Linked DNA regions of Saccharicrinis fermentans DSM 9555 = JCM 21142. The protein of the gene in region 1 interacts with the protein of each later gene in a pairwise test. Links are inferred from orthologs where the notes say so. Each region holds a gene or a part of one and is shown in the gene's direction. Other genes may lie near its edges.

Region 1 (7,401 bases):
AAGGACAGAAGGTTGAGTTATTGGCATCCACTGGATCTTTTGGCGCCTACACATGGGGTGGAAAAATATTTTTAGGGAATGGTAAATTTGAATCGGTCACCCGTATTTTATCTTTAGAAAAGAAAAACGACTTTAAATTTAAAAATACAGCCATTAAAGACTTTAGTACAGGTCAATTTAAAACGGAGAAACAAAAATATGCTTCCATAGATAACATGGATGTAATGCAAGAGCTAAATTTTAAAATTTCAGATAAAGAATCTTTCACATCCATGTTTTGGTATACCAATAGCTGGCACGAAGTTCAACCTACCATAGAAGCAAACTCCAGCGATACATTAATACAACAGACCTATGAAGATACTCACTTCAGAATGTGGACAAATTACAAGCTACAAAAACGCAAAATAAAATTCCAATTAGGAGCAGGTTATGTCTATGACGACGCTATTTCAAACGGTCTTCAAGAAGAATCTATTTCTACCCAAAGATTTATTTCAGAAACAAGCATCCAACACCAATGGAAAAATTTCAATTACACAATAGGAGCAAAATACAAACATATCGTTCCTGATGTTTACGCCTATAAAAACAATCCCACGGAAGATCGACTTGATATTTTCGCTTCCTTACTTATGAGATACGGCACCAACACCAATGTATCCATCAATTTACGTCAACAGTTTGTGACTTCATTCTCGGCACCCTTTACACCTTCCTTAGGATTAGAACACAACCTTTGGGTTCAAAAAAACTCCGTTCTAAAACTAAGTGCTAACATCCAAAAGAGCTATCGAATACCCACCCTCAATGATCGTTTTTGGGATCAACCTAACTATAAGGCCAATGAAAATTTAAAGTCAGAAGAAGGACTCGCTATTGAAGGAGGCTTAAAATACACCGTTAGCTTGGAGCACTTTACCCTTAAATCCAACATACATTACTTTTATATGGATGTGGATAATTGGCTTATGTGGATTCCAAAGACCGAAGGTTGGATTGCGGCCAATATACTTCGCGTAAAAAGCAAAGGACTAGAATTCCATTCCGATGCCACCATAAAACTCAACAAAACGAACATCCAATTAAGTACAAACTACACCTACAACAAGGCGATACGAGCAGCTTCGGAAATTGAGAATGATCAATTAGGACGTCAGTTAGAATATACACCCAAACACATGGCCAATGGATCCGTCAGCATCAACTATAAAGAACAGGGAATCAACATAAACGGATCTTATACCGGAGAAAGATATTACAACCAAGCGGAAAACAAAACATTGAACGACTATTTTCTTTTAAACATTTCTATTTACAAATACTTAAAGTTAAAAGAACACAAGCTTAGAATGTTTTTAAACATAAACAATGTGCTCAGTGAAAAATACCAAAACGAATATAGATACGCCATGCCCATGATCCACTACACTCTGGGCATCAAATATTACTTTAATAATTAGAAACAAATATTTTACACATGAAAAAGCTATTTTTATTAATTGCTATTATTCCATTTCTATTTTCTTCGTGTGAAGAAGACAATGAAACCAATAAAAACACGGAGACATCCAGTTTTTACATTGTAAATTATGGAAATTACGGAGGCACTAAAGGCTCTTTATCTTCCTTTAACCTAGCAGATTCAACCATCAACAATTACGTCTATGAATCGATCAATGGCGTAGCCATGACGGGTAACCCACAGTATGTATACAACTACGATGGTAATATTTATGTGATGGGTAACAACAAGGACGAAGTATATTATTTCGACAATGTTTTTCTTGAACAAACAGAAAATGGAGTGAGCACAGACATTGTGAAACCCAGGTACTGTGTTGGCAATGGAGACTACCTGTATATTTCATGCTGGGGAGGAGACATCTGGGAAGACACAAGCCTTTCCTATATTGCTAAATATAATTTAAAGGAAAAGATTGTGGAGAAAAAGATTGCTTTAGCCGGCGGTCCGGAAGGACTTGAAATTGCCAACGGCAAATTGTACTGTGCCTTAAATTATGAGCAAAAAGTAGCCATAATGGATTTAAACACCGAAACCTTCTCATATATCGATTTACCTGCCGCCACATCGTACTTTCTAAAAGATAATAGCAATAATTTATATGTAAGTATGATTAGTACCTTCACACATCCATCCACAGAAACAGGCATGGGGTATATCAACACACAAACAGATGAACTGGAAACAACGTATACCTTAAGTGGTATATCCACCGGCTATAGCTCCATTATGGCAGCCAATAGCGATTTTTCAAAAATATATATTATTGCTTCCTCATGGATTCAGGATACCAATGATGAGTGGATACAAGTAGGTGGACTACAAACTTTTGATGTTGCTAGCCAGACATACGAAGCAGAACCCTTCGTTTCCAATGTAAATGGATTAAATGGAGTAGCCGTCAACCCCGAAACCGATGATGTTTTCTGCATGATATCAGAAAGCACCTCTACCTCAGGAAAATTACAAATGTATAACAAGGATAAAACACTCATAAAAACACTAACTACCGGAATAGCGCCCGCATGGGCTTTATTTATTCAATAAAGATTATCTGCCGATAACTGCGAAGCACGCTTTTTCAAAAAGTTGAGAAAGCGTGCTTTTTTATTTTAGTATGTTCTTTCATTCTTTAAAAATTGTATTTTTACAAAATACCGATTCGAAAATGATAGATGATGAACGAAAACATTCAACAAGAGATACAAAGTTTACGAGAACAACTCAACCAACACAACCATCAATATTACGTTCTTAACCAACCTAGCATCTCTGATTATGCCTATGATCAGATGATGCATACATTGATAAAGCTGGAGAAGGAGCACCCCGAATACATGGATACCAACAGTCCTTCACTAAGAGTAGGTAGCGACATATCCAATGACTTTCAACAAATCACCCATAAATACCCTATGCTATCCTTGGGTAATACTTACAACGAAGGAGAGATAGCTGATTTTCACCAAAGAGTTAGCAAGGCTATTGGAGGAAATATAGAATACGTTTGCGAACTAAAATATGACGGAACGGCCATTGGTCTCACTTACGAAAATGGCCAACTAACACATGCTGTAACAAGGGGCGATGGAGAAAAGGGCGACGACGTTACAGCCAATGTAAAAACCATAAAAAGCATTCCTCTGCAATTAAAAGGTGACTATCCAGCTCATTTTGAGATCAGAGGAGAGATATTTATTCCCAATGCCGAGTTTCAGAAGATAAATGAGCTCCGTGATATTGAAGGAGAAGCACCCTTTGCCAATGCCCGTAACGCCGCAGCAGGCTCTCTTAAAATGAAAAAAAGCTCCGATGTGGCCAGACGTGGTCTCGACTGCTATCTATATTACATGATCGGAGAACAGCTTCCCACGACAATACATTCTCATAACCTGGAAAAAGCGCGTACATGGGGTTTTAAAATACCCGAACACTATAAGATATGTCATTCTCTGGAAGAGATCAACGAATTTATTGCCCATTGGAATAAGGAACGACATCAATTACCCTTTGAAATAGATGGCATCGTCATCAAGGTGAATGACATCAACTTACAAAATGAATTGGGCTACACCGCCAAGTCGCCACGCTGGGCCATATCTTATAAGTTCCAGGCTGAGGAAGCTTGTACCCAGCTACTATCTGTTGATTACCAGGTAGGCCGTTCAGGAAAAATAACGCCCGTGGCCAATCTGGAGCCAGTACAACTTGCTGGCACAACCGTAAAAAGAGCCTCCTTGCACAATGCCGACATCATTCAACAGCTAGATCTGCATGAGTCAGATATGGTATACGTGGAAAAGGGAGGAGAGATAATACCCAAGATAACAGGCGTAGATGAAAGTGCCCGCCCCCCTTTATCGTCAAAGATCCATTTTATAACAAAATGTCCTGAGTGTGGCACAATGCTCATCAGACCCGAGGGTGAGGCAGCCCATTTTTGTCCCAACGACAAGACCTGCCCCCCTCAACTCAAAGGCAAAATTGAACATTTTGTTAGCCGAAAGGCATTGAACATAGATTCATTTGGCGAACAGGTAGTTGATCTTCTTTTTGAAAAAGGTTTGGTAAGAGAAGTCAGTGATATTTACCAATTAAGTTACGATCAGCTAAATGGACTCAGCAGAATTTCAAGCGATGACCCTCAGAAAAAAACATTCAGCTTTCAGGAAAAGTCGACCCAAAACCTACTAAATGGAATTGCCAAATCCAAAGAAGTTCCTTTTCCCAATGTTTTATTCGGACTAGGCATCAAACATGTTGGGGCAACAGTTGCCAAAACACTCACTAAAAAGTTTCATACTATCGATCGATTAGCTAACGCTACCTTGGAAGAACTAACAGAAGTGGATGACATAGGACCTAAGGTAGCCCAAAGTGTCATTACCTATTTTGCCAATAGCGAAAACAGGGCTATGATTACACGATTAAAAGACGCAGGTCTTCAACTACAAGGTGAAGCACAAAATGAAAACCTGGGCAAATTCACAGGACTATCCTTTGTGGTAAGTGGAACCTTTACGCAGTTCTCGCGAGATGAACTAAAAAATAAGATTGAACAACACGGTGGAAAAAACCTTAGTGGAGTTTCGGCAAAAACATCGTATCTTGTGGCAGGTGAAAAAACAGGACCAGCTAAATTAGCCAAAGCCCAAAAACTAGGTGTAAAAATTATTAGCGAATCTGATTTTATTGATCTTCTAGAAAATTAATTCTGTGAACTACTTAACAAACATAAGAATTCGATTGGGTGCTTTTATATTGAAGCAAAAACTAAAAAAGAAAAAAAGAACGCCGGTCATTTGCAACTTAAAACAAGCCAAGAACATTGGTATTGTTTACGATACCAGCATTGCAAACAATCGACAATCCGTCACAAAACTCGAATCCTATTTCAAGGAATTAGAAATGAATATTGAAGTGTTAGGCTATGCCCATGTGAAAAAAGAAGAAAACACACTTATTGGAGACAATCACCACCACTATATTTACGCACAGGACTTTAACTGGTATTACAAGCCTAAAAATGAAATGATTGAACATTTCATTCAAGCCCCACTGGATATTATTATTAATTTGTACCAAGAAGAAGAATTTGCCATCGAATACATAATCAAGATGTCAAACGCAAAGTTTAAGGTAGGTTGTGCCCATATTGAAGAAAGCCTGCACGATCTGATGATAGATGTGAGCAAGCACAAAGGAGATACGGAATACTTAATTGAAAATGTGAAACATTATCTGAATATTTTGAATAATTAGTTGGCATGATAATTGATTTTTGACCACTACAATTACAAAATAAATATAAACATTTATCCAACCAAAATACGGTAAATATGAAAACTAAATTACTAACGTCCGCCCTTTTTATAGCATTACTTTTTTCGGCCTGCGCCAGTCACAAAGTAGAGCGAGTATCTCCTGATGAAGCCATTGATTTAAGTGGGAGATGGAACGACACGGATTCAAAGATGGTGGCAGAAGCCATGGTAGAACAAGTACTTTCCGGCGCTTGGATCACCAATTATATGCAAAACAACAACGGCAAAAAACCAGTGGTAATCGTTGGATTAGTATACAATAAATCACACGAACACATTAATGCCAACACCTTCATTAAGGATATAGAACGCACCTTTATTAATAGTGGTAAAGTACGTTTGGTACAGGCCGCCGACAAACGAGAAGAGCTTCGAAAAGAACGTGCTGCCCAACAGGAGTTTGCTTCACTGGAAACTGCCAAGCAATGGGGCAAAGAATTAGGAGCTGATTTCATGCTCAACGGAGACATCAACTCAATTGTAGATACCTATAAAAAAGAACGGGTGAACTATTACCAGACTAACCTGGAGTTATCAAACCTTGAAACCAACGAAATAGTTTGGATTGGTGACAAAAAGATAAAAAAATACATCAACAAATAAATTACAAAAGCCTATTCCATTCCTACTAAACACTACGAATGGAATAGGCCTTTAAAGCAGTCAAATCAGTGACGCATAAATATTTATTTCTCACCTCCTTCCAATTAACTCATATGTCAATTAAAAAAAACAAACTCGTACTTTTAATTGTCACTACATGTATATCCCTCACTTTTATGGGATGTGCCACCTACTACCAAAAAAACTATCAACTTCAAAGTTATATTACAAATGGAGATTTTCATTCTGCCGACAAACTCTTAAAAAAAGATAAGAAAGGAGAATCTGGAGTTAATAAGGTACTCCACTATATGAACAAAGGGGTGGTCAATTTTATGTTGGGCAACTACCAACTTAGTAATACCTACTTTGAAAAAGCAGACTTATACAACGAGGACTACAAAAAAAGTCTGGGTTCAGAAGCTTTAGCAATGATCTCCAACCCCATGGTACGCCCCTACAAACCAGAAGATTTTGAAATCGTAATGGTTCATTATTACAAATCGCTCAATTACCTTATGCTTAAAAATTATGAAGAAGCACTGGTAGAGTGTAGAAGAGTCAACATTCAGTTACAACAGCTAAACGACAAATACAAAAACAATAAGAACAAATACACCAATGACGCTTTTGCCCATAATTTAATGGGGATGATTTATGATGCCTCAGGAGATAAGAACAATGCATTCATAGCCTACCGTAATGCTTACGAAGCCTATGAAAATGACTATAAGAAGTTATTTAGTATTGCTGCCCCCCTTCAATTAAAAAAAGACCTCCTACGTGTTGCATACCAAATAGGTTTTATGCAAGAATATAATTACTATAAAGACCTATTCGCACTAGAATACAAACCTTCCGACAACGAAGATGGATCGCTTGTTTTTTTATGGATGAATGGTTTTGGCCCAGTTAAATCAGAGTGGAGTATCAATTTTACAAATGCAGGCTACCGAAATGGATGGGTTACTTTTGTCAATGAGGATTATGGCTTTAACTTCCCGGTATACGTAGGTAACCGAAGAGTAAATGAGCAAGGTGCTTTTAAAAACCTATCCTTTCTTCGGGTGGCCTTTCCCAAGTACATAGAAAGAAAACCTGCATTCACTCAAGCTATACTACGAACCCAACAGCAGGAATATCCCCTGGAATTATCAGAAAATATTAACGCCATCGCATTTCAATCACTCAAAGACCGTATGACCAGAGAGATGGCCAATAGCATTGCCCGACTCGCCACAAAAAAAGCACTGGAATCATTGGCCAACAGAGAAAACCAAAACCTGGGCTCCATCATCAGTATTGTTAATGCACTCACCGAAAAAGCAGACACCAGAAACTGGCAGTCGCTTCCATATGCCATCCACTATACAAGAATACCTTTAGCACCAGGAAACCATCAGATAGAGATGATAGTCAATGGTTCTGAACAACGCCACGAAACCTTTC
Region 2 (7,805 bases), 110 kb from region 1 along the record:
AACAGTCACATCAGGCTGACCAAACAAGATAAAATCGCGGGCAACTTCTTCATCGGTGCTGGTAGACAATAAGGAATAAGTTCCAGGTAAATCTACGACCTTATAACGCTTATCATTAAAAATAAAACCACCCTCCGCTCTAGAAACTGTTTTACCGGGCCAATTACCCGTATGCTGGCGTAATCCGGTTAGATTATTAAAGACAGTACTCTTACCTGTATTGGGATTTCCCGCCATGGTGATGACAAAATCCACATTCTCAAGGTTAATGCCTAATTTTACAAGGTTAGCCTTATTATGTGCAGGACAAGTTGCGCAATTATCTTTAGTATGCATGTTTTTTATTCATTTCGTTTAACAAATACATAATCGGCATGCTGTTTTCGGATACCTATGGTTGTTCCCATAACCCGATAACCCATAGGATCACCTGAAGCACTTTTCATCACTGCAGATATCTGACTTCCGGGAACCATACCTAGATCCATCAGCCGCCTTCGTTGCAGACCACGACAATTTTGAGAGATACCTAATACTTCAGCTTCTTCTCCTATACGAAGCGACGACAGTAATTCATATTTGTGAGCGCGTACTGATTCATCAGAAGTTTTTTCGATGGTAATATATCCCGCAAATAAAGGTGTCAACATACACTCTTCACCATTGGCAACAAAAGTAATTTTCTTTTCCGTGACATCAATCACATAAATCTGCATACCAGGATATAAGCCAAGTACAACCAACTGCTCGTAAATACTTTTAGGTTCATCTTCCAAATGGATAATGCGCCCCATCTCTCCTTCTTGCAAAGCACTCAAAAGAACACCTTTCGCTTTGGGTAGAATCCCTTCGGTAGTTGGAATAGGGTCACCATGCGGATCAAATACAGGATTACCCATTTGAGCAGCTAATAACTCTGTTTCTTCCTCTGTAACCAAATGCTCTATACGATCGGCTTCATTGTGCCAGTCCGCCGGCTCTATACTCGTTTGATCTGCTAGATAGCGTTCCCATATCCGGTGTATCCGCACAATACGTAATGCATAGGAACGCCCTTCATCGGTTAATGAAACAGACTGATGATTGATGGTAACCAATTCTAACTCCGTCAACTGATTCAGAATACTACTTGATTTCTCTAGTGTGATATTTAAGTTTCCAGAAAGGCTATTGATATTGCAAATCATTTTATTGTACTCACAATCAAAAATAAACTTCAATGCATCTTCCAGCAGGACTCTTTTATTATTTCTAAGGAATTTTGTAATTAAAGCAAGACCTCCACTATTAGGCCATATGAACCAAAAAAACACGAAAGTAACAAGCAATCCTATGGCCAGTGATATTTCTGGTTTTATTTGTAAAATAATAAACATCCCGTTTTAGGTTTCTCGTTAATAATTTTTACCAAACAAAGATAGCGCTATTTTGCACATATTAGCATCCATCACAACCATCTTTCTGATAATCCATCAACTGATTCACAAGTGTAAAGAACAATCATGTATAAAACCTAAAGTAATGAAACATTGGCAATTTTGATTTGATTAAACCATTGATCCAAAGAAATACAAATTCTAACAAAAGGCATACTTTCACAATGCTGGTACACCAAAAAAAAACCTTCTGTGAGTCAGAAGGTTTTTTTTAGTGACCCCTACGAGATTCGAACTCATATCGCTGGAACCGGAATCCAGTATTCTATCCATTGAACTAAGGGGCCTAATAAAAATAAAAGCTAAATATTTTATAATATAGCTAGCTCCTATTAAAAGTGGGGCAAATTTATAAAAAGATTTTATAATTTCGCACATTCACGCCTAAAGCGTATTATTTTTAGGTGCTTAAAAAGAACAAAACACTCGTAACAACATGGATTACAATTTTAAAGCCATTGAAACAAAATGGCAGAAACAATGGATAAGTGACAAGACTTACAAAGTGGAGATTGATAAAAACCGTCCGAAATACTATGTTTTGGATATGTTTCCCTATCCTTCGGGAGCAGGTTTACACGTTGGTCACCCACTCGGCTATATTGCTTCTGACATATACAGCCGTTTTAAAAGGCTAAATGGCTTTAACGTATTACATCCTATGGGATACGATGCCTATGGGCTGCCTGCAGAACAATACGCCATCCAAACAGGTCAACATCCGGCAATTACAACCGAAAAAAACCTGAACAGATATAGAGAACAGTTAGACAAAATTGGATTTTGTTATGATTGGGATCGAGAAATAAAAACCTGTGATCCTGAATATTACCACTGGACTCAATGGGCATTTATCAAAATGTTTAACAGCTATTATTGTAACAAAAGCCAAAAAGCACTTCCTATTTCGGAGTTAATAAAAGCTTTTAACACAAATGGAACATCAGGCTTGCACGTAGCCCAAACAGAGAACCTTGAGTTTACCGCTGATGAGTGGACAGCTAAATCTGACAAAGAACAACAACAGATATTAATGAATTATCGTTTGGCTTACCTGGCCGACACCATGGTCAATTGGTGTCCTGCCTTGGGAACCGTTTTAGCCAACGACGAAGTGAAAGAAGGAATATCTGTACGAGGCGGACACCCGGTAGAACAAAAAGTAATGCGCCAATGGCTATTGCGCGTATCTGCCTATTCAGAAAGACTATTGGATGGTTTGAACAAAGTAGACTGGACAGATTCATTAAAGGAGATTCAACGTAACTGGATTGGCAAAAGCGAAGGTGCAGAGATGAAATTCAAGGTTAAGGATTCCTCAATAGAGATGGATATCTTTACTACCCGTGCCGATACCGTCTTTGGGGTTACATTTATGGTTTTAGCTCCCGAAAGTGAATTGGTAGATCAATTGACCACAAAGGACCAGAGAGACGCAGTTGATCATTACATTGCAGAAACAAAAAAAAGAACAGAGCGCGAACGTCTTGCCGAGGTAAAAAAGGTAACCGGAGTATTCTCTGGCTCTTATGCCATCAACCCTTTATCGGGCGAAGAAATTCCCATTTGGATTGGCGATTACGTACTGGCCGGTTATGGTACAGGTGCCATCATGGCCGTTCCTGCCCACGACTCTCGTGACTTTGCTTTTGCCAAACACTTTAATTTACCCATTATACAAGTGGTAATCCCTGAAGGAGAAGAAGCCTCCGACCCAGCTACATGGGATGACTCTAAAGACTCCAAGGCCGGCATCATGATAAATTCAGGATTCTTGAATGGCTTAAAGGTGCCCGAAGCCATTGCAAAAACAAAAGACTACATTCGTAAAATGAATGTGGGCGACGTTAAAATAAATTACCGCTTACGCGATGCTATTTTTAGTCGTCAACGTTATTGGGGAGAGCCATTCCCTGTCTATTACAAAGATGATATGCCACAAACGGTTGACGAGGCTGATCTACCATTGAAGCTTCCCGAAATAGACAAATTCTTGCCCACAGAAAAAGGAGAGCCGCCATTGGGGCGTGCCAAAAACTGGGTATATAAAGATGCCTACCCCTTGGAGCTAAATACCATGCCCGGCTTTGCAGGATCATCTGCTTATTACTTACGTTACATGGATCCAAAAAACAAGCAGGCTTTGGTCGGTAAAGAGGCTAACGAATATTGGCAAGATGTTGATTTATATATCGGAGGTACAGAACATGCCACCGGACACCTGATTTATTCACGTTTTTGGAATAAGTTTTTATTCGACATGGGCTATGTTGTAAAAGACGAACCCTACAAAAAATTGATTAACCAAGGAATGATACAGGGGCGCTCTAACTTCGTTTACCGAATCAATGGCACCAATAAGTTCGTATCTCTCCACCTAAAAAACGAATACAAAACAACAGCTATTCATGTGGATGTGAACATAGTGAGCAATGACATCTTAGACATTGAGAAATTTAAGGGATGGAACCCTGAATACAAAGATGCTGAATTTATTTTAGAGGATGGAAAATATATTTGTGGCTGGGCCGTAGAAAAAATGTCTAAATCAATGTTCAATGTTGTTAATCCAGACGACATCATTGAAGACTATGGGGCTGACACATTGCGCTTATACGAAATGTTCCTAGGACCACTGGAACAAAGTAAACCATGGGATACCAACGGTATTGATGGAGTCCACAAATTCTTACGAAAAACCTGGCGCTTATTTTTTAACAAGGATAACAAGCTAGAAGTATCCAATGAAGAAGCCACTAAGGAGGAACTAAAGGTGCTTCACAAGACCATTAAAAAAATCAGTGACGATATTGAGAAGTTCTCCTTTAACACCTGTGTAAGTGCATTTATGATATGCGTGAATGAACTTGGGGCACTCCAATGTAATAAACGCCAAATTCTTGAACCTCTGACCATATTACTTGCGCCATTTGCGCCTCACCTATGTGAAGAACTATGGGAAAAATTAGGCCATACAACATCTGTATGTGATGCTCCATGGCCTTTATTCAATGCATCTCACCTAGCAGAATCCTCTTTTAATTACCCCGTTTCATTTAACGGAAAAATGCGATTTAAGATGAATATGCCAGTGGATGCCTCCAACAAAGAGATTGAAGAAGCTGTTAAAAGTCACGAAAGTGCACAAAAATGGCTGGAAGGAAAAACAATAAGAAAAATCATCATTGTTCCCAATAAAATCATCAATGTAGTGATCGGATAAAAATAAACACTAAATATTCAGAGAAGGCCGGCAAACAATGTCGGCCTTTTTTTATCAATTAACCTGCTATTAAACCCGCAAAATACATTAGAAAATCTATTATAAATTAAAACTACTACCAATCAAGTCGCTTGCTAGCTCACTCCATATAATTAAATTTTTAAAAGCCATATAAAACTCGCCAAAATCAATGATCCCTTTATGTACAAATCCAGGTTAAACAAAGAGACTAAATACCTTTAACTTTTCCAACGCATAAGACCCATGAGAAAAATCATATAAAATAAGACACAAAACATGACATTAGTATCATTTTCATATAGCTAGCTTTCGTTTACTTTGCCGAAATTTCAATGATCATTTTTTACAAACAAAAAAACGGTTTATATTTTAAGCATCAGCAATGGAAAAGCAAAAAATTTATCGGGAAGTTAAGTCATACTTAATGTTGACTCTTTCCCTCTGCATTGCATCTATAGGGTGGTCCGCCTTTATCATTCCCGCCGGAATTGTAGGAGGAGGAATAACTGGTTTAGCCAGTACTTTTCATTTTTTATGGGGATGGGATGTGGGATTGGTTTCTATCTCCATCAACGCAATACTCATTATCTTAGCCATCAAAATGCTAGGTTTTTCATTTGGTATCAAAAGTATTTATTGCATCATACTATTTGGCATCTTGCTTTCCGTTTTAACGCGCTATTTTAAAACACCGCTTACTGAAGATACTTTTATGTCTACGCTTATTGGCTCTTCTCTAGCAGGAACAGGAGGAGGCTTAATCTTTATCAATGGAGGTAGTACCGGAGGTACAGATATTATTGCCATGATCATCAATAAATATAAAAACATAAGTTTAGGAAGGTTATTATTACTTTGCGATGTATTTATCATATTTACTGGATACTTTGTTTTTCAAAACATAGAAATTGTCATGTATGGCTTTATCACCATGGCCATTTTTGGCTATGCAGTAGATCTGGTTATTACAGGCAATAAACAAACCGTTCAGTTATTCATTATTAGCGAAAAATATAAAAGAATAGCTGATAGTATAATTGCTAAAACGGAAAAAGGTTGTACCATACTTGATGGCATAGGTGCCTACACTGGAGATGAAAAAAAGGTATTAATGGTAATCTCCAAGAAACGAACCTCTACCATCCTTTTTCGCATCATCAAAGACATTGATCCTGATGCCTTTGTAACCATGGGAACCGTTTCGGGTGTTTACGGTAGAGGATTCGACCAACTTAAGGTATAGTTGATTATTCCAAGTATTCAATGGCAAGTACAAATAAACATGTTAAGCAAATGGGTAAACACAAAATAAATCATAAAACAATCATTAGGTAGTCGCTTTTGAAAAATAATTAATGTCTGATAAATTTCTATGTTTATGGAATCAACAAAAGTATTTAATGAGCTAAAGATATATGTAATACTCACCTTTGCAGTGTGCGTTTCAAGCCTTGGATGGGCAGGATTTCTTATTCCTTCAGACATTGTTGGTGGCGGAATCACCGGATTATCCAGCACCTTCTATTTTCTATGGGGATGGGATATCGGCATCACTTCACTAATTATCAATGCCTTATTGATATTGCTCGCCGTAAAAATATTAGGTCTGTCCTACGGTATAAAAACGGTTTACTGCATCGTCTTATTTTCAACCATGTTATCCATACTCACCAAGCACTTTACTGAACCTGTAGTCAGCGATATTTTTATGGCTACATTAATTGGTGCTGTATTAGGAGGTGGGGGCACCGCTATTTTATTTATCAACGGAGGCAGTACGGGTGGCACCGAAATCATTGCCATGATCATAAATAAATATAAAAATTACAGCTTAGGACGTCTCCTACTCACTTTCGACATTGTCATTATTTCCACTAGTTATATCGTTTTTCAGGACATTGAAAAAATTATGTACGGCTTAATATCAATGGCCATTTATAGCTACTGTATTGACATGATAATATCCGGCAACAAACAAACCGTACAAATATTTATCATCACAGACAAATACGAAACAATGATGGATCAAATAATCACAGTAGGTAATAAAGGCGTAACGATGATTGACAGTATTGGTGGCTATACCCGGGAGCACCGAAAAATATTATTGGTCATCTCAAAAAAACGCACATCCTCTATCCTACTAAAAATCATAAAGGATGTCGATCCGGAGGCCTTTGTAACAATGGGAAATGTCTCTAATGTTTTTGGTAAAGGTTTTGACAGAATTAAAGGATGATAAAATTACTGTACAATGGAAAGATCGTTCATATTCATCTTTTTTAAAACTTTTTGCCAGAAATCGACAATTTCTCTCTTGATTTATTCGTTTGATGTGATAACTTGCGATATCAAACTGCAAAACACAATACAATTTTTAAAAGCATGATGCATATAACTCTCAAAAAAACACCATTTCAATATCTATTGTTACTCATTATCATCTCCACAGTGGTAAGTTGCTCATCCGACAAAAAGAGCGAAAGCAAAAAAACATCCGTTGATTCAACTACCCTCGTTAAAGAGAAGGAGCCTATCAACCTAAAGTTTGGTTTACCCGTAGACTCTTTTATCGTAGAACGTAATAGGGTAAAGAGAAACGAATTCCTGGCATCCATCCTGCTTAAATACAACATACCCTACAAACAAATTGATTTATTGGCACACAAAAGCAAAGACACCTTCGATGTAAAAAAAATAAAAGTAGGTAATCCATACCATGTTTTTCTTAATAAGGATAGTTTACATACCGCCGCCTATTTTGTATATGAGATAGATAAAATAAACTATATCGTTTACCAACTGAACGATTCAATCACCTTCTCCAAGGGGAAAAAAGAAGTGAAAAGAATACAAAAAACAGCGTCCGGACAAATAAACTCTTCATTGTGGAACGCCATGACAGAAAATAATACCAGTCCATTATTGGCGCTGGAATTATCCGATATTTATGCATGGACAGTCGATTTTTTTGGTATTGAAAGAGGTGACTATTTTAAAGTAATGTACACCGAGAATTACGTAGATTCAACTTCTGTTGGTATAAACTCCATTGAAGCGGCACTTTTTCATCACCGGGGCGACGATTATTATGCTTTTAATTTTCAAGAAGACAGCCTCACATC

Evidence for each region. Proteins that work in one complex are often made in the same cells at the same time.
Region 2: the proteins of ligA (region 1) and leuS interact in binary tests that used the Escherichia coli proteins (3 or more experiments, as listed by UniProt). The link is inferred for Saccharicrinis fermentans DSM 9555 = JCM 21142 from one-to-one orthologs.

Annotation. Positions count from the first base shown.
Region 1 is NZ_KI912107.1:669,712-677,112, reverse strand. What follows is about bases 2,326-5,218. They hold ligA (NAD-dependent DNA ligase LigA), read left to right. Parts: upstream 2,326-2,700; coding sequence 2,701-4,737; downstream 4,738-5,218. Other genes in these bases: CYTFE_RS0102890 (DUF6913 domain-containing protein), read left to right, coding at 4,742-5,218; CYTFE_RS0102900 (NHL repeat-containing protein), read left to right, coding at 2,326-2,572. In the rest of the region: CYTFE_RS0102905 (TonB-dependent receptor plug domain-containing protein), read left to right, coding at 1-1,463; more of CYTFE_RS0102900, read left to right, coding at 1,481-2,325; more of CYTFE_RS0102890, read left to right, coding at 5,219-5,287; penicillin-binding protein activator LpoB, read left to right, coding at 5,365-5,952; CYTFE_RS0102880 (COG3014 family protein), read left to right, coding at 6,066-7,401. UniProt on the Escherichia coli protein: DNA ligase that catalyzes the formation of phosphodiester linkages between 5'-phosphoryl and 3'-hydroxyl groups in double-stranded DNA using NAD as a coenzyme and as the energy source for the reaction.
Region 2 is NZ_KI912107.1:559,016-566,820, reverse strand. Bases 1,563-4,859 are described here. They hold leuS (leucine--tRNA ligase), read left to right. Parts: upstream 1,563-1,872; coding sequence 1,873-4,659; downstream 4,660-4,859. Outside these bases: CYTFE_RS0102605 (FeoB small GTPase domain-containing protein), read right to left, coding at 1-336; CYTFE_RS0102600 (metal-dependent transcriptional regulator), read right to left, coding at 342-1,376; CYTFE_RS0102585 (YitT family protein), read left to right, coding at 5,063-5,923; CYTFE_RS0102580 (YitT family protein), read left to right, coding at 6,059-6,919; CYTFE_RS24670 (M23 family metallopeptidase), read left to right, coding at 7,066-7,805.